2 regions of the Mesorhizobium sp. WSM4847 genome follow, and region 2 is predicted to be linked to the other one. Evidence: predicted binding sites of a transcription regulator. Region 2 holds the regulator's gene; the other holds the start of a gene.
The links. The regulator PhoB, encoded in region 2, activates phosphate uptake and scavenging genes when phosphate is short. The targets are predictions, from matches to a motif close to TGTCATNNANCTGTCAT.

Region 1 (14,457 bases), on a different contig from region 2:
GACCCGCTCCTCGATCACCGCCAGGGCCAGCGCCTTCTTGTTCGGGAAGTGATGATGCAGCGCGCCGCCGGTGACGCCTGCCGCGGCCATCAGGTCGCCCAGGCTGGAAGCGTGATAGCCGCGCGCCTGAAAGGAGGCTTCGGCGACATCGAGCACGCGTTTGCGCAGGCCTTCCGGGTCGTTGGTGCGTTTGCCGGGCCGCCCCCTTGGGCGAGCGGTCATCTCTGCTGACATTTTCCAACGATAGCAGATTGACAAAACAGGACAACCGGTCTGTTTTTAAAACAGGACGAATGCCCTGTTTTGGAGATTGCGCGATGAGCCTGCCCCTGAATGCCGCGTCGAAATCCGGCCTCAACGCTTCGCCGGTCGTCGAACTCAGGCAATACACGCTGAAACCTGGGCGGCGCGACACGCTGATCGGCATCTTCGACGGTCATCTGATCGAGGGTCAGGAAGCGGCTGACATGACCATCATCGGTCAGTTTCGCGATCTCGACCGGCCCGACATGTTCATCTGGCTGCGCGGCTTCGACGGCATGGTCGCGCGGAAAAATGCACTGACCGCTTTCTATGAGGGACCCGTATGGGCCGCCTGGCGCGACGCCGCCAACGCCACGATGATTTCCTCCGACGACGTGCTGTTGCTGAAACCGGCATGGCCGGGCGCCGGCTTCGAACTGTCGGGCGCACAACGGGCGGCCTTGCCGGGTCACGAAAAGCCAAGCAGAGACAATCGCTTGTCGGATATTGTTGCTATCAAGATTCATCATCTGCGGCCCGGCGCCGAAGCCGGCTTCGCCAGCCGCTTCGAAGCCGATGCGATTCCCGTGTTGGCGGCACATGGCGCGCGGCCACTTGCTGCGTTTGTCTCCGAACATGCCGAAAACAGCTTTCCCCGCCTGCCGGTGCGATCAGGCGAAAACGTCTTCATCAGCGTCGCCGCCTTCGACAGCGCGGACGCCCACGAAAGCGTTGAAGCCGCGCTTGCCGCGGCGCCGGCCTGGCAGGCATTGCAGTCGAGCCTGGCCAGACCGACGGAAACGCTGCGCCTATCTCCAACCTCACAGTCGCTGCTTGGGCGGTGAGAGGCGCTCCTTCAACCGATTTGCATCCTTGTCGCCCGCAATCTCCGCTTGAAGCCATTTGTGCAACGCGATACGCCGGTGCCGGGTTCGACAGACCGGAGAAATATGTGAGCGCGCCAGAGACCAGAACCGAAACCGACACGTTCGGTCCCATCGAGGTCGCCGCCGATCGTTACTGGGGCGCGCAGGCGCAGCGTTCGCTGGGCAATTTCAAAATCGGCTGGGAAAAGCAGCCGGCGTCGATCGTTCGCGCGCTCGGCATCGTCAAGCAGGCGGCGGCCGAAACAAATATGGAGCTGAAGCGGCTCGACCCGGCCATCGGCAACGCGATCATCGAAGCCTCTCAGGAAGTCATCGACGGCAAGCTGAACGATCATTTCCCGCTGGTCGTCTGGCAGACCGGCTCGGGCACGCAATCCAACATGAACGCCAACGAGGTGATCTCCAACCGGGCGATCGAACTGCTGGGCGGTGTCATGGGGTCGAAGAAACCGGTGCATCCCAACGACCACGTCAATATGAGCCAGTCGTCGAACGATACCTATCCGACGGCCATGCACATCGCCTGCGCCGAGCGCATCGTGCACGATTTGTTTCCGGCGCTCAGGCATTTGCACGCCGCGCTGGAGGCCAAGACCAAAGCATTCGCCCACATCGTCAAGATCGGCCGCACCCACACGCAGGACGCGACGCCCCTCACCCTTGGCCAGGAATTCTCAGGCTATGCCGCGCAGGTCGCCTCCTCGATCAAACGCATCGAGATGACGCTGCCTGGCCTGCAGGAACTGGCGCAAGGCGGCACCGCCGTTGGCACCGGCCTCAACGCGCCGGTCGGCTTTGCCGAGAGAGTGGCGGATCGCATCGCCGCGATCACCGGCATCGCCTTCGTCACCGCGCCAAACAAGTTCGAGGCGCTGGCGGCGCACGATTCCATGGTGTTCTCGCATGGCGCCATCAACGCCTGCGCCGGCGCCCTGTTCAAGATTGCCAACGACATTCGTCTGCTCGGCTCCGGCCCGCGCTCCGGCCTTGGTGAACTGTCGCTGCCGGAAAACGAGCCGGGTTCGTCGATCATGCCGGGCAAGGTCAATCCCACCCAGTGCGAGGCGATGACCCAGGTCTGCATCCAGGTGTTCGGCAACAATGCGGCCGTGACCTTCGCCGGCAGCCAGGGCCATTTCGAGCTCAACGTCTACAACCCGCTGATGGCCTACAATTTCCTGCAGTCGGTGCAACTGCTCGCCGACGCCTCCATCTCGTTCACCGACAATTGCGTCGTCGGCATCGAGGCGCGGGAAGACAATATCAAGGCCGCCCTCGACCGTTCGCTGATGCTGGTGACAGCACTGGCGCCGACCATCGGCTACGACAACGCCGCCAAGATCGCCAAGACCGCTCACAAGAACGGCACAACCTTGCGTGAGGAAGCGCTTGCCACCGGGCTGGTCAGCGAAGCCGACTACGACCGCCTGGTTCGGCCGGAGGAGATGACGCATCCGGGATGATCTTGCGCTGATCGCAAAAACTTTACTGCGGTGAACAATCTGTAACCAGATCTGCATCTTTGGTGAACAGTCGCCCTGCTCTATGTGGGTGGGCACCACAACCCCTCCCGGAGAGAGCCCATCATGTCCACCAACACGTCCGTTGCCGGTTCCGGCACCGTTTCCAACGCCACTTCCAACGCCTCAGGCACCATCCTGCTCGGCCGTATCCTGCTTTCGGTCATCTTCGTGCTTTCCGGTTTCGGCAAGCTCACTGCGATCGCCGGCACCGCCGGTTACTTCGGCAGCATGGGTCTGCCGATGCCGACCGTGACGGCGATTGTCGTCGGTCTGCTCGAGCTGCTCGGCGGCCTCGCCATCCTCATTGGCTTTCAGACCCGGATCACCGCCTGGGTGCTGGCAATCTTCACCGTCGCCACGGGATTGGTCGCCCACACCAGCTGGGCCGATCAGATGCAGATGATCAGCTTCATGAAGAACCTGGCGATTGCCGGCGGCTTTCTCGTGCTGGCTTCCTCGGGCGCCGGCGCCTATTCGGTCGACGCCAAGCGCGGCTGAAGCAGTCCAGGAACCACTTGCAGCAAGGGGCGCGGAATTTTCCGCGTCCCTTTTTCGTTGTCGGTTTATGCCCGTCGATCAGCCGGCCGGACTTTCTGCTAGGATGAGGTGTCGGGGTGAAGCCAGCCGCCGCCGACGTCGGAGGTGACCAATGCCCCGCAATGCGCTGCTTCTGCTTTCGCGGCTGCTGCTCGCCGCCCTATTCGTTCCGTCCGGCTTTCACGCGCTTACCGACATTGCCGGCACATCGGGGTATTTTTCCGGCCTTGGCCTGCCGCTGCCGACACTCGCAGCCTGGGCGACGGGCCTGTTCGAAATGATCGCCGGACTGCTCATCCTCGTCGGCCTCAAGACGCCGATCGTGGCGCTCCTGCTTGCCGCTTTCTGCATCGCGGCAGGCTTCATCGGCCACTATGGCCAGGGCGGCGACGATCCGACGCTGACCTTCATGCATTCGCAGATGCTGATGAAGGACATCGCGCTATCGGGCGGTTTTCTGGCGCTGGCAATGGCAGGCGCCGGCGCCTACTCGATCGACGGGCGGATGCTTCGGATCGGCGCTGAAACGACTTGACCGACACAAGCTGCCGGATTGAGCCGAATACTTGACTGACCCAGATTACTTGGCTGGCATAGTGGGGCCGCCCTCGACCGCCAGCACCAGCCGGCGATTGGTGACCCTCGCCAGTTGCGCCAGTCGTCCGGCCGGCCGCTCGCCGTAAAGATCGGCCAGCGACGCCGGCAGCACCAGCGCCAGCACGCCATTGCCGCGCCTCTCCCATTTCAGCCGCGGCATGACCCCAGGCATTGCCGCCGTCAGCAGGTAAACGACGCGCATCACCGCGGCCAGCACACGGGCGCGCTCGATATAGCGCGGCGTCGCCAGCGCCTTGATTTCCGGCGCAATCGATTCGTTGAAGATGCCCTCATGACGGTAGGCGTTGGCCAGCGCCAGGAAGGCGCGGCCGGGATGGTCGACACCGATGAAGGAGGCGTGGGCAATGATGTTGAGCGATTGCTTGCCGCGATATTCGGGATGCGCGCGCCAGCCGATGTCGGCAAGCAGGCAGGCGGCCTGGCGGTAGCGCGCCTCGTCGACCGTCTCTTCGATGCCGAAGGCGGCGAAGGTCTTGCCCGTCCACTCGACAAGCTCATGCGCGTGGGTGACCGAGCGCGAACGCAGCCGGGCGAGTTCTTCCGAGGCCGAGATCAGCGGATCCGCCTTCTGCTCGGCTTTATCGAGCAGCGAATAGAGAAAGCCCTCGCGCACGCCAAGTGCCGAGACGATGATCTTGGACGGCTGCATCGCCGCCATGATCTCCTGCAGCACGATGGCGCCATAAGGCAGCAGCGAGCGGCGGTTCTTCGAGACTCCTTCGATGCCCTTTATTTTCTCGATCTCACCCTTGGCGACCTGCTTGAGGAAGGTCGCAGCGCTGTCGATGCCGATCTCGTAATGATGCATGACACTCAGCGGATAGCTGGTCATTTCCATGTACAGCCGGGCGAGGTTTCGCCAGGTGCCGCCGACCGCATAGAACGGCCTGCCCTGCCCGCCTTTCAGCAGCTTTGCCTTCGCGAGCTCGTCGCGCGCTATCTTTGCCGCCTGGGCCAGCGAGTTCTTGGCCATGTCCTGCAGGCGCAGACCGCCCAGCGGCAGCGTGATGCCGTCGCCGATTGCCTCGCCATCGACGTCGACCAGTTCGAGGCTGCCGCCGCCGAGGTCGCCGGCGATGCCGTTGGCCGGGTGGAAGCCGGAAATGACGCCAAGCGCGGAATAGTGGGCTTCCTGGCGCCCGCTCAGGACCTGGACCTCGGTCTTGAGCACATCTTCGGCGCGGTGGATGAAATCGGGGCCGTTGACCGCCTCGCGGGCGGCGGCGGTCGCCAGCACATACATATGCTCGGCGCCGGCCTGCTCGGACAGCGCACGGAAACGCCGAAACTCCTCCATCGAACGGGTCACCGCCTCGGGATCGAGCTTTCCGGTCGAGACGATGCCGCGACCGAGGCCGGCCAGCATCTTTTCGTTGAACAGCGTGGTTGGCGAGCGCGCCAGCCCCTCATAGACGACAAGCCGGATCGAGTTCGACCCGATGTCGATGATGGACAGCGGTCGGCGGTCCTGAAGCCGGCCCTGGGACGTTGAAATCATCAGCCGGTCGCTGCGGCGTTTTTCTTGCGGCGCTTGAACTGCGCGATGCGCTTGGGCGCATGCGATTTCAGCGCATCGCCGCGTCCGGAGAGGCTCGGATTGGTCATGAAATATTCCTGCGCGTTGAACGGTTCCTCGCCCTCCTCGAGCGTGGCGCGCCGGGAGGTTCCGTCAGCCAATACGTCGAAACTTTGCTGGTTGTCCATGATGTTGCCCAGCATGATCTGACCGAGGACTTGTTCATGCACCGTTGGATTGGTGATCGGCACCATGGTTTCGACGCGGCGGTCGAGATTGCGCGGCATCAAATCGGCCGATGAGATGTAGACGATCGCCCCGTCCGACGGCAGTCCATGGCCGTTGCCGAAACAATAGATTCGGCTGTGTTCGAGGAAGCGGCCGACGATCGACTTGACCCTTATGTTTTCCGACAGGCCCGGCACTTGGGGCCTCAGGCAGCAGATGCCGCGCACGACGAGATCGATCTCGACGCCGGCGCGGCTGGCGTCATAGAGCGCGTCGATGATGATCGGGTCGACCAGCGAATTCATCTTCATCCAGATGCGGGCCGGCCTGCCCTCCAGCGCATGGCCAATCTCGTCCGAAATGTGCTTGAGGATGCGCTTGCGCAGCGTGAACGGCGAGATGGCCAGCCGCATCTCCTCGGTCGGCTCGGCGTAGCCGGTGATAAAATTGAACAGCTGAGCGACATCGCGGGCGATTGTCGGAGCGGTGGTGAAGAAGGACAAGTCGGTGTAGATGCGCGCGGTGACCGGATGGTAGTTGCCGGTGCCGAGATGCACATAGTTGCGCAGCTTGCCGTCCTCGCGCCGCACCACCAGCGACATTTTCGCGTGGGTCTTCAGTTCGAGGAAGCCGAACACGACCTGAACGCCGGCGCGCTCGAGGTCGCGCGCCCAGCGGATGTTGGCTTCCTCGTCGAAACGCGCCTTGAGCTCGACCAGCGCGGTCACCGACTTGCCGGCCTCCGCCGCGTCGACCAAAGCGCGCACGATCGGGCTGTCGTTCGAGGTGCGATAGAGCGTCTGCTTGATCGCCACCACTTCCGGATCGGCCATCGCCTGGCGCAGGAACTGCACCACCACGTCGAAGGATTCGTAGGGGTGATGAACGATGATGTCCTTCTCGCGGATGGCGGCGAAACAGTCGCCGCCGTGCTCGCGGATGCGTTCGGGAAAGCGCGGATTGTAAGGCTTGAATTTGAGATCGTCGCGGGCGATGGCGACGATCTCGGAAATCTGGCTGAGCGCCAGCGGACCGGTGAGCACGCTGATCCGGCTCGACGAGACGCCAAGCTCGCCGGCGACGAACTCGCGCAGTTCGGCCGGCATCAGCTTGTCGAATTCGATGCGGATGACCGAGCCGCGACGACGCCGTTTCAGCGCCGTCTCGAACAGGCGCACGAGATCCTCGGACTCCTCCTCGACCTCGATGTCACTGTCGCGGATGATGCGGAACGTACCGGAGCCCTTGACCTCGTAGCCGGGGAACAGCTTGCCGATATAGAGGCCGACCGCTTCTTCCAGCGGAATGAAGCGGACATGATGCTTGCGGTCAGGCAAGCGGATGAAGCGCTTCAGCGCCACCGGCAGACGCAACAGCGCGCTCATCTCCTCGCCATTCCTGCGTTGGCGCAGCTGCAGCGCCATCGAGAAGCCGAGATTGGGAATGAACGGGAACGGATGCGCCGGGTCGATCGACAGCGGTGTGAGCACCGGAAACACCTGCTCCTGGAAATGATCCTCGAGCCAGGTCTTCTCGTCCTTGGTCAGCCCATCGCGGCTGATGCTCTCGATGCCTTCCTTGTCGAGCAGCAGTATCAGAGCGGATAGGCTGTTCTGCTGGTCCTCCTGCAGGCGCTCGACCTCGCGCAGCAATTGTTCCAGCTGTTGTTCGGGGGTGCGGCCGTCCGCGCTCTTCAGCGTGATGCCTTCGCGAACCTGGCCGGCGAGACCGGCGACACGGACCATGAAGAACTCGTCGAGATTGGCGGCCGAAATCGACAGGAAGCGGACCCGCTCGAGCAGCGGATGGTTGGCGTTCAGCGATTCTTCGAGGACGCGGCGGTTGAATTGCAGCCAGGAAAACTCGCGGTTGACGAAGCGGTCCGGATTGCCGCCCTCTGGGCTCGCCACCTCGACAGTGGTGAATTCGCTCTGCACCGGCTTTAGTTCGTTCATGGTTCCTGCTCGTTTCGCACCCGCTGGCCACAGCGTCGCGCGTCGTTGTGGACGCGCAAAAGGACGCTCCCACCACTTAAGCTACGCATGATCCCCAGCAAAACCGAATTCGGTTTCGGGGCCATGCCTTAACCGGCTTAGCTTATCCTGTGACAGGCTTTTACGACAGTTTGATTTCATCGATCTTGCAAAGAGACTGCTTATGATCCAGATGCAATCCAGGTACAGCGCGGCGCGTCCTTTGGACGCGCAAAGGACGCGGTGGAATTATGATTTTGCACATGATCCGGGGTCATGCGGCAAATATAGGAGACGACGATGGCAGGCGATTCCATTCCCCATTTCCAGAACGATGCGGGCTATCCGGCAATCGACATCGGCGTCAAGGAATTCATGTGCACCGGCGCTAACCCGCCCTTCGACCATCCGCATGTGTTTCTCGACATGGGCGACGACAATGAAAAGGTCTGCCCCTATTGCTCCACGCTTTTTCGCTATTCGCCAAAGCTGAAGACGACGGAAACACAGCCTGCCGGATGCCTCTATATCCACCAGGCCGCCTGACGCGCACGCCATCCGATGGACGACACCCGGTCCCGGCAGGTCGTTATCGCCGGAGCCGGCGTCGCCGGACTGACCGCGGCACTGGCGTTTTCCGAGCGCGGCTATCTGGTGCGGCTGTTCGAACAGGCGCCGCGCCTCGAAGCGGCCGGTGCCGGCATCCAGCTCTCACCCAACGCGACGCGCATCCTTCGCCAGTTCGGCGTGCTCGACCGGCTGTTGCCGGCGGCGGTGCGGCCGGAGGCGGTCGTGCTCAAGGACGCCGCCACGCTGCGTGAGCTGGCGTGGGTGCCGCTTGGCGAAGCGGCCGAAAGGCGCTGGCAGGCGCCTTATCTCGTCGCTCATCGGGCTGACCTGCAAGATGCACTGATGGCGCGCCTTGCCGAACGGCCGGACATCAGTCTCGTCACCGGCGCGCGCGTCGGCGGCATCGCCACAGGACCGCGCCATGCCACGGCAACAGTCGAGATTGCCGGCAAGACAGTCGAAGCCGGCGGCTTTCTGCTGATCGGCGCCGACGGCGTCTGGTCGGCGATCCGGGCTTTTGGCGGGTTTGCGGCCAAAAGCCGGTTTTCGGGCGAGCTTGCCTGGCGCGCTACGATCAGTGCAGACAGTGTCGCAGGAGAAGCCCTTGCGGCGGTCGACGCCGCCAATTGCGTGACCACCTTCCTGCATCCCGGCTTCCACCTCGTCGCCTATCCGGTCAGCAACGGCACGGCGTTCAACCTGGCTGCCTTCACCAGGGGCGAGATCATCGCCGAGCGCTGGTCGGGCCACGCCGACCCCAATATCCTCCTCGGCGCCATGCGTGGCACGGCGGCAGCACTGGCCCGGCTTGCCGAGGACGCCGGCCCGTGGACCGCGTGGCCGATCCATACGGTCGACCAGGCACAGCCATGGACGACGCCCGCCGGCATCGCGCTGATCGGTGATGCGGCGCATGCAATGACGCCGTTCGCGGCGCAGGGGGCGGCGATGGCGATCGAGGATGCCGCAACCCTTGCCGGCTTTGTGGCTGCCGCGCCCGCCGATCCGTGGGGCGCGCTTGCCGCCTGGGAGAAGATGCGCCGCCCGCGCATCGCCAAGGTCTCCCGCCGCGGGGCGGTCAACCGGCTCGCCTGGCATGCAGCGGGGCCGGTGGCCGTCGCGCGCAACCTGTTCCTGAAGTGGCGCTCGCCGGAAAAGCTCGCGGCCGATCTCGACTGGCTCTATGGCTGGCGGCCGCCGGATGGCGATCGGCAATGAAAGCTCGACCGGTTGGCGGGACAGCGCCCCCCTCTGTCCTGCCCTCTTTGCCAAAAACTTGGCATCTCCCCACTTGGGGGGAGATCGGCCGTCACCTCGGCTTTCGCCAATCTCCAACGTTGCAGGATGAAGCGCGGCGCCGAAACTGAATATCTCCCTCATTGTGCCTCCTTGTGGGGGAGATGTCCGGCAGGACAGAGGGGGCGCGCCGGAATGAGGCGCTGATTACCCGGAGCATCAATTATAAATCCGCATCGACAGGTCGAGTGAGGCCGGCAGCGGATTCCACCAGCCTGTCCGCAGGCCGGCGATACGCAGAGCCGCCGCTGTCCAGGTGTTGCAGCCAACCAGCGCATTGAAATGGCCGTTGGCTTCGTAGAAGCGGTCGAACCTGGAATAAGCGGCATTCTCGATCAGGATCGGACCGTTCGGCCCTTGCTGGAAACTCGCCGCGATGAAGTCGAGCAGCGCTGCAAAACGCTGCTCGCTGATATCGAAGCCGGCGACGTCGGGGTGCGGCTCGATAATGTTGCCGGCGACATCGACATGCATCACCGATGCGTCCAATGTCAGCGCCTTCATCACCGGCGCCGCCTTCAGTTCCGACCAGGTCGGCGTCTCCAGATAGAAGGCGCGGCCTCCCCAGCCGAAGACGATGTAGCGGACCCCAGCCATGTCGGCCGGAATGCCGCCACCGACCAGGAAATGGAAGCGCTTGCGCACGTCGTCATCGACCGGGATGGCGATATCTGTATGGATCGGATTTTTCAGCACCAGGACGTGCCTGGTGGCGGCGGGATCGGCGGCGGCCGCCGGCAAGAGCGGCCGTGGAATGAATGTGCCCAGAACCACGGCAAGCACGATTGCCACCACCAGAATGGCGAGAAAACGCCCAAGCTTTTTCACGAGGGACGGCTTTTTCATGAGGGACGGCCTCGCAATCGGGGCGCAATCGCCTGCTGACGGCTCAGACGCAAAAGAGCCCGGCAGGGTTTCGGCCGGGCTCTTTTGATTCGCGTGAGAGCAATCAGTGCAGGATTTGCGACAGGAACAGTTTTGTGCGCTCGTGGCGCGGATTGTCGAAGAACTCGGCTGGCGTGTTCTGCTCGACGATCTGGCCCTGGTCCATGAAGATCACCCGGTTGGCGACCTTGCGTGCAAAGCCCATCTCGTGGGTGACGCAGAGCATGGTCATGCCCTCTTCGGCGAGGCCAACCATCGTCTCCAGCACTTCCTTGATCATTTCGGGATCGAGCGCCGAGGTCGGCTCGTCGAACAGCATGATGCGCGGATTCATGCACAACGAGCGGGCGATGGCGACGCGCTGCTGCTGGCCGCCGGAAAGCTGACCGGGATATTTGTTGGCCTGTTCCGGAATCTTGACACGCGTGAGGAAGTGCATGGCGATTTCCTCGGCCTGCTTCTTCGGCGTCTTGCGCACCCAGATCGGCGCCAGCGTGCAGTTTTCCAGGATGGTCAAATGCGGGAACAGGTTGAAGTGCTGGAACACCATGCCGACCTCGCGGCGCACCTCGTCGATCTTCTTGAGATCGTTGGTCAATTCCTTGCCGTCGACGATGATCTTGCCCTTCTGGTGCTCTTCCAGCCGGTTGATGCAGCGGATCATCGTCGATTTGCCCGAGCCCGAAGGGCCGCAAATGACGATGCGCTCGCCGCGCATCACCTTCAGGTTGATGTCCTTCAGCACATGGAATTCGCCGTACCATTTGTGCATGGCGATGATGTCGATGGCGACATCGGTGGTGGAAACCTGCATCTTGGCGGCATTGACCTTGATCTCTTCCGCGCTGACTGCATTTTCTATTGTCATGGAAGGTTCCCTTTTTTGTTCTTAGCGCTTGTGGCCGGTGTCGAGCCGGCGTTCCGTGAACATCGAATAGCGCGACATGCCGAAACAGAACAGCCAGAAGACAAAGGCAGCAAACACCAGGCCGGACCTGGCCGTTTGCGGCGTTGCCCAGTTGGGGTCGTTAAAATTCTGCTTGACGACGCCGAGCAGGTCGAACATCGAGATGATCGAAACCAGGCTGGTGTCCTTGAACATGCCAATGAAGGTATTGACGATGCCGGGAATGACCAGCTTCAGCGCCTGCGGCAGCACGATCAGGCCCATTTTCTGCCAGTAACCGAGGCCGAGCGAATCCGCACCCTCATACTGGCCCTTGGGGATCGCCTGCAGGCCGCCCCGCACCACTTCGGCCATATAGGCAGCGGCAAACAGCGAAACACCGATCAGCGCGCGCAGGAACTTGTCGAAGCTGACGCCGGCCGGCAGGAACAGCGGCAGCATGACGCTGGCCATGAACAGCACGGTGATCAGCGGGATGCCGCGCACCGTCTCGATGAAGATGACGCACAGCATCTTGACGATCGGCATCTTCGAGCGCCGGCCGAGCGCCAGCACGATGCCGAGCGGCAGCGACACGGCAATACCGACGAAGGACAAGGTGAGCGTCACCAGCAGCCCTCCCCATAGCGGGGTTTCGACATGCGGCAGGCCGAACACGCCACCAACCAGCAGGATGAAGGCAAAGATCGGCAGCGCCCCGAAGAACAAGATGGCGTTCAGCCCCTTGCGCGGCACCTTCGGGATGAGCAGCGGCACCAGAAGCGCCACGAACAGGATGGCGACCAGGATCGGCCGCCAGCGCTCATCGATCGGATAGCGGCCGAACATGAACTGGCCGAACTTGGCGTTGACGAAGGCCCAACAGGCGCCGGACCAGCCGTCCGGCTGGACGCCGCCCTGTGCCGCCGTGGCGCAAAAGGTACGGTCCGCGCCGGTCCATTGGGCGTTGATGAAGGCCCAGCTGATCAGTTGCGGCAGGATCATCGCGACCAGCACGATGCCGATGATGGTCAGGATCGTGTCACCGGTCGACGCAATCAGGTTCTTGCGTATCCAGGCGCCCAGGCCGCGCTCGCTTGCAGGCGCCGACTGTGCCAGCGCCATTTCGACGCGGACGAAGGAAAGATCGTGCTCCTGCATGTCGCTACCTCTCCACCAGCGCCATTCTGGCGTTGACCACGTTCATGACCGCCGACGTCAACAGGCTGAGTGCGAGATAGACCACCATCATGATCAGCACGCACTCGATAGCCTGACCGGTCTGGTTCAGCACCGTGCCGGTCGTCGCCGTCAGATCCGGGTAGCCGATGGCGATGGCCAGGGACGAGTTCTTGGTCAGGTTCAGATATTGGCTGGTCAGCGGCGGAATGACGATCCGCATAGCTTGCGGAATGACGACAAGCCGCAGGATCGATCCCGGCCGCAGCCCGAGCGCACCAGCTGCCTCGGTCTGACCCTTATTGACGCCCATGATGCCGGCCCGCACGATTTCGGCGATGAAGGCCGCCGTATAGAAGGACAGCGCCAGGTAGAGCGACAGGAACTCCGGTTTGACCTGAAAGCCGCCAGTCAGGTTGAAGGTCGATTGCTTTGGATAATCGAAGCTCAGCGGGAAGCCGCTGAGCGCGTAGGCCAGCAACGGCAAGCCGATGATCAAAGCCGCCGATGTCCAGAACACAGGGAATTGCTGGCCGGTCGCCATCTGCCGCTGACGCGCCTTGCGGGCGACGAACCACGCCATGGCGATGCCGAGAAGCAAAGCAACCAGGATCAGCCAGGAGCCTTCGCCCCACACGGCGCGTGGAAAATAAAAACCGCGTTGGTTGAGAAAGGAGCTGAACGGCAAATTGATGCTTTCGCGCGGCGGCGGCAGCACCGAAAGCACGCCGGAATACCAGAAGAAGATGACCAGCAACGGCGGGATGTTGCGAAAGACCTCGACATAGACCATGCAGATCTTGCGGATCAGCCAGTTGTGCGAAAGCCGGCCGACGCCGAGGATAAAGCCGATGATGGTGGCGGTGACGATGCCGGCGGCGGCAACGATGAGGGTGTTGATAAAGCCGACCACGATGGCGCGGCCATAGGTCGAATCCGACGAATAGGCGATGGCGCTGTCACTGATGTCGAAGCCGGCGCGACCCCTGAGGAAGCCGAAGCCTGACGCAATGCGCAGGCGCGTCAGATTGTCGATGGTGTTTTGGACGATCCACCAGACCAACGCAACCAGCACGATGACGACCACCGCCTGGAAGACTATGCCGCGGACCTTTGGATCATTGATGAAGGAGCCGCGGCTTGGCTCCTCGCGAAGAATTTCCTGCGATGCCATTCGACCATCCCCTGGAAAGAGAAACCGGGAGGCAGACGATCTGCCTCCCGGATCACATTTCGATCAGCGGATCGGCGGAGAGTATTGCAGACCGCCCTTGGTCCACAGCGCGTTGATGCCGCGCGCGATCTTCAGCGGGCTGCCCGACCCGACATTGCGTTCGAACATTTCGCCGTAATTGCCGACGGTCTTGACGATGTTGACGACCCAGTCGTTGGAGACACCGAGATCGGTGCCGATCTTGGTATCGGCCTCCTGGCCGAGCACGCGCTTGATCTCGGGATTGTCCGAGGCCTTCATTTCCTCGACATTGGCCTTGGTGATGCCGAGTTCCTCTGCCTGCAGCAGCGCAAAATAGGTCCACTTGACGATGTGGTACCACTGGTCGTCGCCCTGGCGCACGGCCGGTCCGAGCGGCTCCTTGGAGATGATCTCAGGCAGCACGACGTGGTCGGCGGGCGCGCCCAGCGTCAGCCGGATGCCGTAGAGACCTGATTGGTCGGTGGTGTAGACATCGCAACGGCCGGCGTCATAGGCCGCGTCGACCTCTGACAGCTGTTCGAATACGACCGGGCTGTACTCCATCTTGTTCGTCTTGAAGTAGTCGGCGAGGTTGAGTTCGGTCGTGGTGCCGCTCTGCACGCAGACCGCCGCGCCCGAAAGCTGCAGCGCGGAATTCACCCCCGGCAGCTTCTTGGCGTTGATCATGAAGCCCTGTCCGTCATAATAGGTGACACCGACGAAGTTCAGACCAAGCGCAGTATCGCGGTTGATGGTCCAGGTGGTGTTGCGCGACAGAACGTCGATCTCGCCTGACTGCAGTGCGGTGAAGCGTTCCTTGGCACTGAGCGGCGTGAACTTGACCTTGGTGCCATCGCCGAACACGGCGGCCGCGACAGCGCGGCAGAAGTCCGCATCGATGCCTTGCCAGTCGCCCTTGTC
Region 2 (14,457 bases):
TGCAGGAGTTCATCGCCGAGTACACCTCGGAGGCTGCATGGGGTCCTGATGGTTATCTGGCCGACAAGGGCCTGATCCCGCTGCCGGACGCCGAGCGCGCCAAGTCGGCCGAAAACGCCAAGGCCCTGAAGGGCATGGGCTCCTGATGTTTCGGGGGTCCGAGCGTACCGCTCTGACCCCTCATATCCTAGAGCACAAAGCGCGGGACCATAGGTCCCGTGCTTTGAGCCGGTGAATGACCGGCGGTCGAGGGGACGTCCCGAATCATGGTCGGTTATCTCGTTGTTCTTCTGGTGGTTCTGGCCGCTGCTGCCTATTGGCTCGGCCGGACCCGCGCCATTGCCAGCGTCAATGGCAACGTCGCGCGACTGCATTCGCTGCCTGGCCAGCATGGCATGTTTCTGGCGCTTTTTGCTGCCGGTCCCGCGCTGCTTGCGATCGTGTTGTGGTCGCTGGTGACGCCAGGAATTGAATCGTCGATCGTTACCGACCGCTTCTCCTCCGAGTTGTCGGGAATGGGCGTCCCGCAGGTCGAAGCTTTCATCCGCGACGCTCGCGCGATGGCCTTTGGCGGGCTTGTCGGCTTTGCCGATCCAACGAAAGAGGCGGCCGCCGCGCTCTACAAATCGGTCCATGCGACCAGCACCTGGATCATCTGGACCGTCGCGCTCGTGCTTTCCGCGTCCGGATTTTACTGGGCCTATTCACGCATCGCACAGGCCTACCGGGCGCGCCACGTGGTCGAGCGCGTTCTTCGCGCATTCTTGATCGCCTGTTCGGTGGTCGCGATCCTGACGACGATCGGCATCGTCCTGTCGCTGATCTTCGAGTCGCTGCGGTTCTTCCAACAGGTGCCGTTCTACAAGTTCCTGTTCGGCACGCATTGGTCGCCGCAGAGCGCCTTCACCGGCGCGGGAGCGGAGGCCGGGGCGGTCAACGAGGACATTTTTGGCATGGTGCCGCTCTTTGCCGGCACGTTGCTCATCACCTTCATCGCCATGCTGGTGGCTGCGCCTATCGGGCTGATGGCTGCGATCTACCTTTCGGATTACGCCTCCAAAAGCGTCCGCGCGGTCGCAAAGCCGGTTCTGGAAATCCTCGCCGGCATTCCGACCGTCGTCTACGGCTTCTTCGCCGCGCTGACGGTTGCGCCCTACTTCCGCGGTATCGGCGAAAGCCTGGGCCTCAACGTCGCGTCTGAATCCGCGCTCGCCGCAGGCGTGGTCATGGGTATCATGATCATTCCCTTCGTTTCCTCGCTTTCCGACGATGTGATCAACGCCGTTCCGCAATCCCTGAGAGACGGTTCCGCGGGCCTCGGCGCGACCAAGTCGGAAACCATCCGCAAGGTGGTCCTTCCCGCTGCCCTTCCGGGCATCGTTTCGGCGATGCTGCTTGCCGTCAGCCGCGCAATCGGCGAAACGATGATCGTAGTCATGGCGGCGGGGCTGGCGGCAAACCTCACGGCAAATCCGCTCGAAGCGGTCACCACCGTGACCGTGCAGATCGTGACACTGCTTGTGGGCGACCAGGAGTTCGACAGCGCCAAGACGCTTGCAGCCTTCGCACTCGGCCTGGTGCTGTTCTGCATCACGCTTACCCTCAACATCGTCGCTTTGCGCGTCGTCCAGAAATACCGAGAGCAATATGACTGATGCGATCTCGTCATTCGGCGGCGTCGGACGGCCGGTCAGCGTTCATACCGACGATGCCGCGAAGGCGCGGCTGAAGGGCCGCTACCGCACGGAAAAATGGTTCAAATGGCTCGGCGCCGCAGCTGTCGCGTTGGCCGGCTTGTTCCTTGTGCTGCTCCTGTCGACGATCGTCACGCAGGCGATTCCGGCGCTGCGGCAGAACTATGTGACGCTGCCGATCGATCTTTCAGCGGCCAAGGTCGACCCGGCGAAACTCGACGAAGTGAACTACGACGCCATCGCTCAGGAAGCGCTTACGGCAAAATTTCCGGATGTGAAGAGCCGCCAGGACAAGCGCCTTCTGCGCGGGCTGATTTCCACCGGCACAGGCGTGTTCCTGCGCAAGGATATTGCGGCTGATCCGGGGATGCTCGGAGGAACGGTGGACTATGCGGTTCCAGTTGACGATTTTGCCGACCTCTATCTCAAGGGTTTGCTTGCCGACGTCGGTTCGGACGAAGCGATTTCGACAAGCGTCACGCCTTCGGAAACCAGCGGCGACATCGATCTGACCTTCGGCGACGATGCCATGCTGGCGCTGGCGCGCGGCCATGGTGCGACCGAGGGCGAAAACGGCATGTTTACGCTGACGAGCGGCGCGTCGTCGCTGCTGGTCGCGTTCAATGGCGGCACGGTCAAGCTGACCTCGCTGTCGTCTGCGGCCAACGGCACGGTGATCGCAAAAGGCACGGTGATCGAGGCGCTGGACAGCACGGCGCCCGCCGCGAGCGGCCAGGCATTCCTGCGCGTCATCGAGACGCCGGAAGCATCGCGAAAGATTTCGGACAAGGTGATCGTCTGGCTCGACACGCTGAAGAGCGCCGGCCTGATCGAAAGCCGGTTCAACTCGATCTTCTTCTTCACCGGCGCAAGCCGCGAGCCGGAATTGGCTGGTGTCTGGGGCGCGGTCGTCGGATCGTTCCTGACCATGATCGTAACCCTCGCAATCGCCTTCCCGATCGGCGTTTCAGCGGCGATCTATCTTGAGGAATTTGCGCCCAAGAACCGGCTGACGACGATGATCGAAGTGAATATCAACAATCTGGCGGCGGTGCCTTCGATCGTCTTCGGCCTGCTTGGACTTGCCGTATTCCTGAATTTCTTCGGCATGCCGCGCTCAGCCCCGGTGGTCGGCGGCATGGTGCTGGCGCTGATGACCCTGCCGATCATCATTATCGCCTCGCGCGCTTCGCTGCGCGCCGTGCCGCCTTCGATCCGCGAGGCGGCGCTTGGCATCGGAGCGTCCAAGGTCCAGACCGTATTCCATCACGTCCTGCCACTGGCGATGCCGGGCATCATGACCGGCACCATCCTCGGAATGGCGCATGCGCTCGGCGAAACCGCGCCGTTGCTGATGATCGGCATGGTCGCCTTCATCGTCGACATTCCCGGCGGCTTCACCGATCCCGCGACGATCCTGCCGGTGCAGATTTTCATGTGGGCGGATTTCCCGGAAGCGGGGTTCCAGCAGAAGACTTCGGCGGCGATTTTGATTTTGCTGGTGTTTTTGGTCATCATGAACGCCATCGCGGTGATACTGCGCAGGCGCTTCGAGCGGCGCTGGTAAGGAGTAGAGGATATGAACATCATGACGGAAGCCGGCGTCGAGCAGAAACTGAGCAGCGCAACCAACGCCCCTTCGATCAAGATGAAGGGCGAAAAGGTCTCTGTTCACTACGGCGAGAAGCGAGCTCTGTTCGACGTCGATCTCGATGTCCGCGAGCATCAGGTGACGGCGTTGATCGGGCCATCGGGCTGCGGCAAGTCGACGTTCCTGCGTTGCCTGAACCGAATGAACGACACCATCGATATCGCGCGGGTGAGCGGCAAGATCACGCTCGACGGCGAGGACGTCTACGATCCGAAAATCGATGTCGTCGAGCTGCGAGCTCGCGTCGGCATGGTATTCCAGAAGCCGAATCCGTTTCCGAAGTCGATCTACGAAAACGTCGCCTACGGTCCGCGCATCCACGGCCTGGCCAGGAGCAAGGCCGAGTTGGACGGCATCGTCGAATCGAGCCTGAAGAAGGCCGGCCTGTTCAACGAGGTCAAGGATCGCCTGCTCGAGTCGGGTACCGGACTGTCCGGCGGACAGCAGCAGCGCCTGTGCATCGCGCGCGCCATCGCGGTGTCGCCGGAAGTGATCCTGATGGACGAGCCCTGTTCGGCGCTCGATCCGATCGCCACCGCCCGCGTCGAGGAACTGATCGACGAACTGCGCCAGAACTATACGATCGTCATCGTCACCCATTCGATGCAGCAGGCGGCGCGCGTGTCGCAACGCACGGCGATGTTCCATCTCGGCTATCTGGTCGAGGAGGGCGCGACCGACAAGATGTTCACCAACCCCGACGACAAGCGCACCCAGGACTACATCACCGGCCGGTTCGGCTGAGCGGTCCGGCGAATTTCGAACACGAGGACAGCACCATGGGTGAACACACCGTCGCATCTTTCGACGAGGAACTGGAGCACATCGACCGGCTGATCCGCGACATGGACGAGCTCGCCGCCGCAATGGTCGCGGCCTCGATCCGCGCGTTGCTTGCGTCGGACAATGCGATGGCGCAGCGCGTCGTCTCGGACGACGCCATCATGGATGCGAGGCAGCGCGAACTCGATGACAGCGCCATCACGCTGATCGCCAAGCGGCAGCCGATGGCGCAGGATCTGCGCGCCGTGGTTGGCGCAATCCGCATGGCGGGCGATCTCGAGCGCATCGGCGATCTGGCCAAGAACATAGCCAAGCGGGTCAGCGCAGTCGGGCAGAGCGCGACGCCGCGTAATCTGTCGCACGGTATCGACGCGATGGCGGACCTCGTTCTTGTGCAGCTGCGCGGCGTGGTCGAGCACTATGTGTCGCGCGATGCCGGCGCGTTGAAGGAACTGCGCGCCGACGACCAGAAGATCGACGTGAAATACACGGCGGTTTTTCGCGAGCTCCTGACCTACATGATGGAGGATCCGCGCAACATCACCGCCTGCACGCACCTTCTGTTCTGCGCCAAGAATCTCGAGCGTATCGGCGATCACGTCACCAACATCGCCGAAAACGCCTACTTTGTCGTGACCGGGCAGCAATTGCCGGCGGATCGCCCGAAGCTCGACGAAACGACGATGTCGGCGCCGGCGACATGACAGGAGTGACCGGCCGATGATCGCGCCGCGCATCATGGTGGTGGAGGATGAAGAGCCGCTGGGCGTCCTCCTCCGTTATAATCTGGAATCCGAAGGCTATCAGGTCGAGGTGGTGACGCGCGGCGACGAGGCCGAAATCCGGCTGCAGGAAAACGTGCCCGATCTTTTGGTGCTCGACTGGATGGTGCCGGCGGTTTCCGGCATCGAGCTTTGCCGGCGGCTTCGGGTGCGCCCCGAAACCGAGCGGCTGCCGATCATCATGCTGACCGCGCGCGGCGAGGAGAGCGACCGGGTGCGCGGCCTTTCGACCGGAGCCGACGACTATCTGGTCAAGCCGTTCTCGACACCGGAATTCATGGCCAGGGTCAAGGCGTTGCTGCGCCGCGCCAAGCCGGAAGTGTTGTCCAGCGTGCTCAAGGTCGGCGACATCATGCTCGATCGTGAATCGCACCGGGTCTATCGCAAGAAGAGCGAGATCCGGCTCGGGCCGACCGAATTCCGGCTGCTCGAATTCATGATGCGCCACCCGGGCCGGGTCTTCTCGCGCAGCCAGTTGCTCGACAATGTCTGGGGCGAGACGATCTACATCGACGAGCGCACGGTGGACGTCCATGTCGGCCGGTTGCGCAAGGCGGTCAACAATGGTCGCATGCCCGATGTCATCCGCACCATCCGCGGCGCGGGCTATGCGATCAGGGAAGACTAGGGGATGTGCTGATATTCAGGTGATGCCGGCCTGCGAACGGCTGATACCTGCGCTTCCGGTGCTCATCTCATCCAAGAGTACGCTCCGCTCCGGTTCTCGGAACCCGCCATTCTCGACTCGGCCTGACCTGAACCTCAACACACCCCAAGTCGCGACCCGGGAATCCTTCAAGCCACGTTCTTTCCGACCGAGCCGGCTCGTGCCTGGATGCTCGGCGCGAAAATCTCCTGGTCGACGAAGCTTAGCGCCCGCATGGCGCAACCTTCGCGGATCAGCGGCAGCTCGTTCGGCTCGGTGTCGAAGGAAATCAAACCCGAATGCTGGCCGCCGGCGGTCTGGGCGATGGCCTCGCGCAGGGCCGGCTCGATCAGGTCGAAGGCGGCAGCGCTGGCGCCGACCATGGCCACCGGCGCCGGATCGATCAGCGCAAACAGGCTGCCGAGCCCGAAGCCGAGCGCCTCGCCGGCCTTGCGGTAGGCTTCGCGCTCCGGTCCGTCCGTCTCGCGCGCCCGGGCCGCCAGTGCCCGCATCTCGGCGTCGCTGACATCGGCGACCGGCTCGGCGTTCTCGCTCAACAGCCTTGCGTTGCGCCAGATGGCGTAGTTGCCGGCATAAGCCTCGACGCAGCCGCGCCGCCCGCAGCGGCAAAGCGCGCCGCCCGGCCGATGGATCATGTGGCCGAATTCGCCGCCTGAGGAGTGGGTGCCGGTGAACAGCTCGCCCTTCAGCACCAGCCCCATACCGATGCCGTGCGAGAGCAGGATGGCGATGAAATCGTCGCGGTAGCGATCCGGGTGGCGCCAGCGCAGCGCCACGGCCATCATGTTGCAGTCGTTCTCCATGATGGCCGGGATGCCGAACTCGCGTTCCAGAATGTCGGCGAAGGCGATGTTCGTCTGCGGCGTGATCGGTGACCACAACATGGCGCGCGCATGGGAATCGGTGATGCCCTGGATCGCCAGCGCGATGCGGGCGACGCTTTGGACATCGAGGTCGGGATCTTCGAGCCGGCGCCGGACGATGGCGACACATTCGCCGATCAGCGCGTCACGCGACATGGTCAGCGTGTCCAGCCGGCGCTGTTCCTCGGCGACCACTTGTCCGGCATAATCGATGACGGCGACCGACAGGAAATTCAGCGACAACACGACGGCCAACACCGCAGCGGCTTGCGGATTGAGGCTGAGGCCGACCTGCGGCCGGCCGCGTTTCAGCGAAACCGTCTCGCTCGCCTTGCTCTCGGCCAGGATGCCTTCCTGGATCAGGTCGGCAGAGATCGCCGATATGGTCGAATGGCTGAGGCCGGTAGTCGCGGCGATCTCGGTCCGCGACGGCTGGCCTGCCCGGCGCACGGCCGAAATCACCATCGCCCTGTTGCGCCGGCGCAGATCGTCATGACGGATTCCCACCGACATTTTTTGTTTCCTCCTCATCGCCGCGGCCGCTCATGAATCGGAAGCCGTCGGTATGTCGGACAAATACTGGCAGAAGCAGAAGGGGCTGTCATTATTTATTCCGAGCCTCGAAAAAAAGCCCGACAGGACGTCAAAATCCATCAGAATTGGTGTTGACAGTGCTTCGGCGTTGGACCAGTATTTTTTCGAGGCTCGAAAAAATAGAGCCTTTGTGCCGGCCTTCGGGCCAGTTGGTCGCGCCCTACGCGGCGCAGGGAGGAATATCATGAAGAGATTCGCAGCCGCCATTCTGGCGGGGGTCGCCATGTCGCTGACGCTCGCGTCGGCCGCGCAGGCCAAGGACAAGGTCATTGGCGTTTCGTGGTCGAACTTCCAGGAAGAGCGTTGGAAGACCGACGAAGCCGCCATGAAGGCGGCGATCGAGGCCGCCGGCGACAAATATATCTCCGCCGACGCACAGTCCAATCCCGGCAAGCAGCTGACCGACGTCGAAAGCCTGATCTCGCAGGGCGCCAACGCGCTGATCATCCTTGCGCAGGATGCCTCGGCCATCGGTCCGGCGGTGCAGAAGGCGCTGGACGAAGGCATCCCGGTCGTCGGCTATGACCGGCTGATCGAGAACAAGGACGTCTTCTATCTGACCTTCGACAACCAGGAAGTCGGCCGCATGCAGGCCCGCGAAGTGTTCAAGGTGGCGCCGGAAGGCAATTACGTCTTCATCAAGGGCTCGGGCGCCGACCCTAATGCCGATTTCCTGTTCGCCGGCTCCATGGAAGTGCTCAAGGATGCCATCGACAGCGGCAAGATCAAGAATGTCGGCGAGGCTTATACGGACGGCTGGCTTCCCGCCAACGCCCAGAAGAACATGGAACAGTTCCTGACCGCCAACGACAACAAGGTCGATGCGGTGGTTGCCGCCAATGACGGCACCGCCGGTGGCGTCGTCGCGGCGCTGACGGCGCAAGGCCTGGCCGGATCCGTCCCGGTTTCGGGCCAGGACGGCGACCATGCCGCGCTGAACCGTATCGCGCTCGGCACACAGACCGTATCGGTGTGGAAAGACGCGCGCGAGCTCGGCAAGAACGCCGCCGAGATCGCCTCGCAGCTGGCCGACGGCAAGCCGATGACAGACATTGCCGGCGTCAAGGATTTCACCACGCCGGGCGGCAATGTCGTCAAGTCGCTGTTCCTGACGCCGATTGCCATCACCAGGGACAATCTCAACGTCGTCATCGACGCCGGCTGGATCAAGCAGGAAGAGGTCTGCGCCGGCGTGGCGGCGGGCACCGTCCCGGTCTGCAACTGATCCGCCTTCGCCAAAAAACCTGAAACGCCGCGGCTTCACGCCGCGGCGTTTTTTTCAAAAGAGTTGTTTTTCCGCGTCTCGCGGGTAATTTCTAAGCTGCTTCCGGCATCCGCGGCAGACGGCAACGGTGGGAGGACATCATGACCGACACGACTTCCAACACGCCGGTTGCTGATCGGGCGCGTGAATCCGAGCTCAGCCCCTTCGGCCGCTTCCTCAAGGCGACCGAGCTCGACATACGCATGCTCGGCATGGTCGGCGCGCTGCTGATCATCTGGGTTGGAATCCACATCCTGTCGGGCGGGCTGTTCCTCACGCCGCGCAATCTCTGGAACCTGTCGGTGCAGACTTCCTCGGTCGCGATCATGGCGACCGGCATGGTGCTGGTCATCGTGATGCGCAACATCGATCTTTCGGTCGGCTCCGTCGAAGGCGTCATCGGCATGGTGATGGGCGTTGCGCAGGCAGAATTCCTCATCCGCGTCATCGGATTCCAGCTTGGAAATCCCTGGATATGGGTCATCGCACTGGCTGCCGGCGTGGCGCTCGGCCTCATGATCGGCGCGCTTCAGGGCTTCATTATCGCCTATCTCGAGGTTCCGGCCTTCATCGTGACGCTGGGCGGCCTGCTGATCTGGCGCGGCATGGCGTGGCTGATGACGAGCGGGCGCACCGTCGCGCCGCTCGATGCCACGTTCCAGCTGATGGGTGGCGGGCCGCGTGGCTCGATCGGGGCGACCGCGAGCTGGATCGTCGGCATTCTCGCCTGTGTGGCCGTCGCCTTGATGCTGCTCAACGGCCGGTCGCAGCGCAAGCGCTTCAAGTTTCCGTTGCGCCCGGTCTGGGCGGAGAGCCTGCTTGGTGTTGTCGCCTGCGCCGCCATCCTCGGCGCCGTCTGGATCGCCAATTCCTATCCCTGGCCGATCGGCATCGTGCGCCAATACGCCCAGCGGAACGGCATCACCATCCCCGAAGGCGGGCTGTTCATCGCCCATGGCATCGCCATACCGGTGCTGATCGCGGTCGCAGTCGGCATCGTCATGACCTTCATCACCCGGCGCACCCGTTTCGGCCGCTACGTCTTTGCCATCGGCGGCAACCCGGAAGCGGCGGAACTCGCCGGCATCAACACGCGCTGGGTGACCATGAAAGTGTTCATGATCATGGGCGTTCTGGCCGCGATCAGCGCGGCAATTGCTTCGGCCCGCCTCAATGCGGCGACCAATGCGCTGGGCACGCTGGACGAACTCTTGGTCATCGCAGCAGCCGTCATCGGCGGCACGTCGCTGGCCGGCGGCTCCGGCACGGTGCTCGGCGCCATGCTGGGCGCGCTTCTGATGCAGTCGCTGCAGTCCGGCATGGTGTTGCTCGGCATCGATTCGCCGCTTCAGAGCGTCGTCGTCGGCGCCGTGCTGGTCGTCGCCGTCTGGCTCGACACAGTCTACCGCAAGCGGGTCTGAGCATGATCCCGAGCCGAAGGTCCGCGTCAGCGAAAAGTGGACATCCGTTTCGGTCCAGCATCATGCTCGGCAAAACCATGGAAAGGAACGATCATGGCTGACACGACTGCTCCCACGCCACTGATCGATATGCGCAACATCTCGATTGCCTTCGGCGGCATTCGCGCCGTCGACGATGCGTCGATCGACCTTTTCCCGGGCGAGGTCGTGGCGCTGCTCGGCCACAACGGTGCGGGAAAGTCGACGCTGATCAAGATCCTGTCCGGTGCCTACAAGCGCGATTCGGGCCAGATCTTCGTCAATGGCGAGGAGGCTTCGATCGCCAATCCGCGCGACGCCAAGAAATACGGCATCGAGACGATCTACCAGACGCTGGCGCTCGCCGACAATGTCGACGCCGCCGCCAACCTGTTCCTCGGCCGCGAGCTGATGACCGGCTGGGGCACGCTCGACGATGGCGCCATGGAGGCCGAGGCGCGCAAGGTGATGGGCAGGCTCAATCCCCGCTTCCAGCGATTCAAGGAGCCGGTGGTCAAGCTTTCGGGCGGCCAGCGGCAGTCGGTGGCGATCGCGCGCGCCATCCTGTTCAACGCCCGCATCCTGATCATGGATGAGCCGACGGCGGCGCTGGGACCGCAGGAAACGGCGCAGGTCGGCGAACTGGTCATGCAGCTCAAGGCCGACGGCATCGGCATCTTCCTGATCAGCCATGACATCCACGATGTGTTCGAGCTTGCCGACCGCGTCTGCGTCATGAAGAATGGCCGGGTCGTTGGCACGGCGCGCACCGGCGACGTGACCCAGGACGAGGTGCTCGGCATGATCATCCTGGGCAAGTGTCCGCCAGGCGCCATACCGGGGCCAGGCGCGCTGAAGATCGCCGCCTGAAGCGTCAAATACCTGTCACGTGATATGCCAGCCGTCATGATGGTTTGGCCGCGCCATTGTGTTGCCACGGGGACTTGCCCATAAGATGGGAAACCATGGGTCGCAGCAGCAATTTGAAGAAGTTCTTCCCGATCGTCGCGTTCATTGCCGTCGCGCTGATCAGCCTGACAATGGCGGGATTCGCCTATTTCGCCACCCAGGAAGCGGCGCGCATCAAATTCGAGGCGACGGCGGACGACGCCCTCAACCGGATCGATAGCCGCATCGACCTGCATCTGTCACTGCTGCGATCGACACATGCGCTGTTCGAGGCTCGCAATGGTGACATTTCGCGGGGCGAGTTCAAGGCGTTCTTCGATGCGCTGGGTATCAACGACAATTTCGCCGGCCTGCGCGGCATCGGCTTTCTCCGGCTGGTGAGAGCCGGCGACGAGGCAGCGGTCGAGCGTGCTATCCTGCACGACTATGGCGTCAGCGATGCGATCTATCCGGCCACGACGACGCTGCCATGGCGTGCGCCCATCACGCTGTTCGAGCCGCTGGACCCTTCCAATCAATCCGGCATCGGCTACGACATGTTCACCGAACCGGTGCGGCGCGAGGCGATCGAAAGGGCGATGGCCGACAACCAGCAGCACGCGAGCGGGCGCGTGCAGCTAGGCCAGGAAACAGGTGCTGCGCAGACCTTCACCGGCTTCCTGGTTTTCGTGCGGCTCAACATCGAAACCGCGGCGGACGGCATCGATGCGTCCAGATCCTCGACAACAGGCTTGCTTTATGCGGCGTTCCGCGCCCGCGACCTGTTCCAGACCGCGCTCAGCCGGACGCCGCTGCTGCCGGTCAACATCGAAATCTATGACGGCAAGGTGGATGCCGACCATCTTTTGTTCCAGTCGGAAACGCCGCCGGCGTCGGGCTTCGGCGACAGGTTGCTGGTTTCTCGCGAACTCACCATCGCCGGACGTCCATGGACCGTCCTGTTCAGGCCGACAAGCGCCTTCTCGCAACCGTCCTCGCGCGCCATTCCGGTGATGCTCGGCCTGTTCGGGCTGCTGCTCGCGGGCACCATCGCGCTGGTGGCCCGCTATCAGGAGCGGGCCTATGACGCGGTCTCGCTGCTTCATGAGACGACGGAAAAGAGCCTGCTCGAAAAAGACCTGATGCTGCAGGAGATGAAGCACCGCATCAAGAACTCGATCACGCGGGTGCTGGCGATCGCGCGCCAGACGGCATCGCATGCCACCGACGTCCACGAGTTCTCGTCTTCTTTTTCGGCCCGGCTGCAAGCGATGGCGGCTTCTCAGGACATGCTGACGCGCTCGCGCTGGCAGAAGGCCGATCTTGGCGATCTCTTGCGCATCGAGCTTGGCCAGGTGTTCGGCAAGGAGCTTCCTGACGGGATATTGTCGGGGCCAGAGGTGTTGCTCGACGAGACGACGACGCAAGCGCTCGGCCTGACCTTTCACGAACTGGCGACGAACGCGCTAAAATATGGCGAAACCGGCAATTCGGCCATTACCAGGAACGGCGACTGGTCGCTCAAGGTCGACTGGTCGGTCGAAGGCCACAGGAGCGACCGAACGCTGGTTCTCAATTGGCGCGAAGCCGGCAAGAAGAAGCTCGAACCACCGGTCAAAACAGGTTTTGGCACCAAGCTGATCGATCTGAACGTGACGCGCGAATTGCGCGGTACGATCAATCGCGATTTTCACGATAGCGGGCTAAGCGTGGAAATAAGGATCCCGCTGTCGGACTGAAACGCTGCCGCAAACCGGCCGTTTTCGAAAGCGCCCAAATAAAGCGCCCCAAATGAAGCACCCATGTAAACAGAGACCGGCTCGTCCGTTCTCCGCTTCCAATGCCTCTTGCGTTTGAAACGGATCAGCAGCGAGCCGTAAACAGACGGCCACGGTTGTCGCGGTACTGGCAATAGCCATTGCGCAGGTTGCGCACCAGCAGGCCGGTACCGGCACCGATGGCTGCGCCCACCAGCGCACCCTTGCCGCCGTCAATCAGGCCGCCGGCCAGAGCGCCGACACCGGCGCCGACGCCGACATCCTGTTCGGTGGTGCTGCAACCGCTGACCGCGATTGCGGCAACAATGGCAATAATCATCTTCCGCATAGGGTCACTCCTCGCCTTTGTCCTCACTTGTAGCTCCGCCCGTCATTTATCACGCGAAAAAGTGTTTTGCCCTGCTCGATTTCATTGTTGGCTAAGAGAATCTTTTTCGGGGCGCGCGCCGCTCGAGGCAAGCTCGAGGTCGGAAATCTCCACGGAAGCGTCGAGAGTGCCGTCCGGGCGTACGTTCCAGACGATCCGGTCGTAGTCATCCTCTAGTGCCGGATCGACGGAAAGGCATTTGGCAATGATGCGCGGAGCCTGACCCTGCACATCGCCCATGGCAAACGGACGCGCCGCGGTGCACTCCTGAGCGGTTTCGAAAACGCTCACCGATACGGGCAGTTCGCGGCACTCGGTCATCGTGTTCGAACAGCCGATGACCAGCAGCACGGCAGCGATATGTTCCATGGCGACGGTCCTCCCGCGATAGAACGGGCCACATCCGCCAAAGTTCCGGCGATACAGGCCCGCGCGAACATGGAGAACAGGCCGACATCAGGCAAGCACGAGCCGCCGGCCGCTTTGCGTCCGACGCTTTGCTTTAAATTGTTATCGCAAAACCGCTGCATACCCTTGGTTCAGGCCCGAGGGGCTTACTTCTGCGCGAATGCATCAGACCAACTGGAACGCGGCGGCCAGGACGACCACTGCAGCTAGCCCGATTGCGGCGAGGCCGGGAATCGGCAGGGAATCACGGGGCGACCGCATTGCGGATGCTTCGAGATCCTGAAACCCGCTCATCGAAACGCGTGCGGCCTGTTCCAGCCTGTTGATGTCGGCAATCGTCAAAGCCATTTCTCCCGTAGTGCGCAGCAAACTGCGATCGAAAACGTCGTGCGGAGTGGTGCCTGAGAAAAACAGCATCGAACCTTATGGTGAACAGATGGTTAAAGCCGGCGCGGCTGGTATCAATCCCCACCCCTCTTGGCCCCAACCCCCTCGGCCAGTTCTCTTGGGCTCGGCTGTTGCCCGTTCAATCCGTCTCGAAATTGCTGCGAGGAACGACGAGATGGTATTCGAGACGATCCCCGCTGATTTCAAGTTTCGCCGTGCCGTTCAACGACGCAGGCACGACGCGCTCGAGCGCGACGCTGCCAAAGCGCTTCTCGCTGGGCTGATTGTCATTGGCTCCGATGGCCTCGGCCCATGTCAGCGACAGCGCGGTCTCGCCAGCGGCAGCGGCCGTCAGATCGGCCGTCACCTCGACGAAGCCGTCGGCTCGCGACAGAGCGCCGTAGCTGACAGAATTGACGGCAAGCTCGTGCATGGCCAAGCCGATATGCAGGGCCGCATTGGGATTGAGGTATGGGTTTGCACCGCGAAAACGCAGGCTGCGCACTGGGTCGGCGCCATAGCGGCCGACCTGGCCGGACACCAGTTCGCGCAGTGCCGCTCCCCGCCAGTTGGACGAGGTCACCAGGTCCTGGGATGAGGCAAGCGACTGCAGCCGGCCGCGAAAGCGCGTCAGGAAATCACTGAGCGTGTCCGAATAACGGCTGGTCTGGGTGGCGATGCTCTGGATGATCGCCAAAAGGTTCTTCGAACGGTGGCTGACCTCGCGCAGCAGCGTCTTCAGGGTTTGCTCGCGACGTTTCTGCTCGGTCGTTTCGACCATGGTGGTGACGACGCCCTGCACGGCACCGCCGTCGTCATGATCCGCGTCCACCCATATTTGGAACCAGCGGACGCCATCGTCGGCCGGAATGCTGAACTCAAGATGTTCCGG

Region 1: the regulator PhoB is predicted to act here: its motif matches at 7,670-7,686, upstream of AC0L28_RS11710 (RNA degradosome polyphosphate kinase).

The regions. Positions count from the first base shown of each region.
Region 1 is NZ_JBVVPY010000006.1:342,861-357,317, reverse strand. It holds gene AC0L28_RS11740 (TetR/AcrR family transcriptional regulator) at 1-222, opposite strand, end outside; gene AC0L28_RS11735 (NIPSNAP family protein) at 318-1,088, shown strand; gene fumC (class II fumarate hydratase) at 1,196-2,593, shown strand; gene AC0L28_RS11725 (DoxX family protein) at 2,717-3,151, shown strand; gene AC0L28_RS11720 (DoxX family protein) at 3,303-3,725, shown strand; gene ppx (exopolyphosphatase) at 3,771-5,306, opposite strand; gene AC0L28_RS11710 (RNA degradosome polyphosphate kinase) at 5,306-7,507, opposite strand; gene AC0L28_RS11705 (zinc-finger domain-containing protein) at 7,826-8,071, shown strand; gene AC0L28_RS11700 (FAD-dependent monooxygenase) at 8,087-9,313, shown strand; gene AC0L28_RS11695 (TIGR02117 family protein) at 9,551-10,237, opposite strand; gene AC0L28_RS11690 (amino acid ABC transporter ATP-binding protein) at 10,341-11,144, opposite strand; gene AC0L28_RS11685 (amino acid ABC transporter permease) at 11,166-12,323, opposite strand; gene AC0L28_RS11680 (amino acid ABC transporter permease) at 12,328-13,515, opposite strand; gene AC0L28_RS11675 (amino acid ABC transporter substrate-binding protein) at 13,579-14,457, opposite strand, start outside.
Region 2 is NZ_JBVVPY010000013.1:66,538-80,994, forward strand. It holds gene AC0L28_RS19680 (PstS family phosphate ABC transporter substrate-binding protein) at 1-146, shown strand, start outside; gene pstC (phosphate ABC transporter permease subunit PstC) at 267-1,655, shown strand; gene pstA (phosphate ABC transporter permease PstA) at 1,648-3,261, shown strand; gene pstB (phosphate ABC transporter ATP-binding protein PstB) at 3,274-4,089, shown strand; gene phoU (phosphate signaling complex protein PhoU) at 4,125-4,832, shown strand; gene phoB (phosphate regulon transcriptional regulator PhoB) at 4,849-5,538, shown strand; gene AC0L28_RS19710 (ROK family protein) at 5,706-6,953, opposite strand; gene xylF (D-xylose ABC transporter substrate-binding protein) at 7,219-8,259, shown strand; gene AC0L28_RS19720 (sugar ABC transporter permease) at 8,400-9,719, shown strand; gene AC0L28_RS19725 (ATP-binding cassette domain-containing protein) at 9,813-10,607, shown strand; gene AC0L28_RS19730 (CHASE domain-containing protein) at 10,721-12,364, shown strand; gene AC0L28_RS19735 (YtxH domain-containing protein) at 12,489-12,731, opposite strand; gene AC0L28_RS19740 (hypothetical protein) at 12,813-13,139, opposite strand; gene AC0L28_RS19745 (hypothetical protein) at 13,344-13,526, opposite strand; gene AC0L28_RS19750 (sensor histidine kinase) at 13,705-14,457, opposite strand, start outside.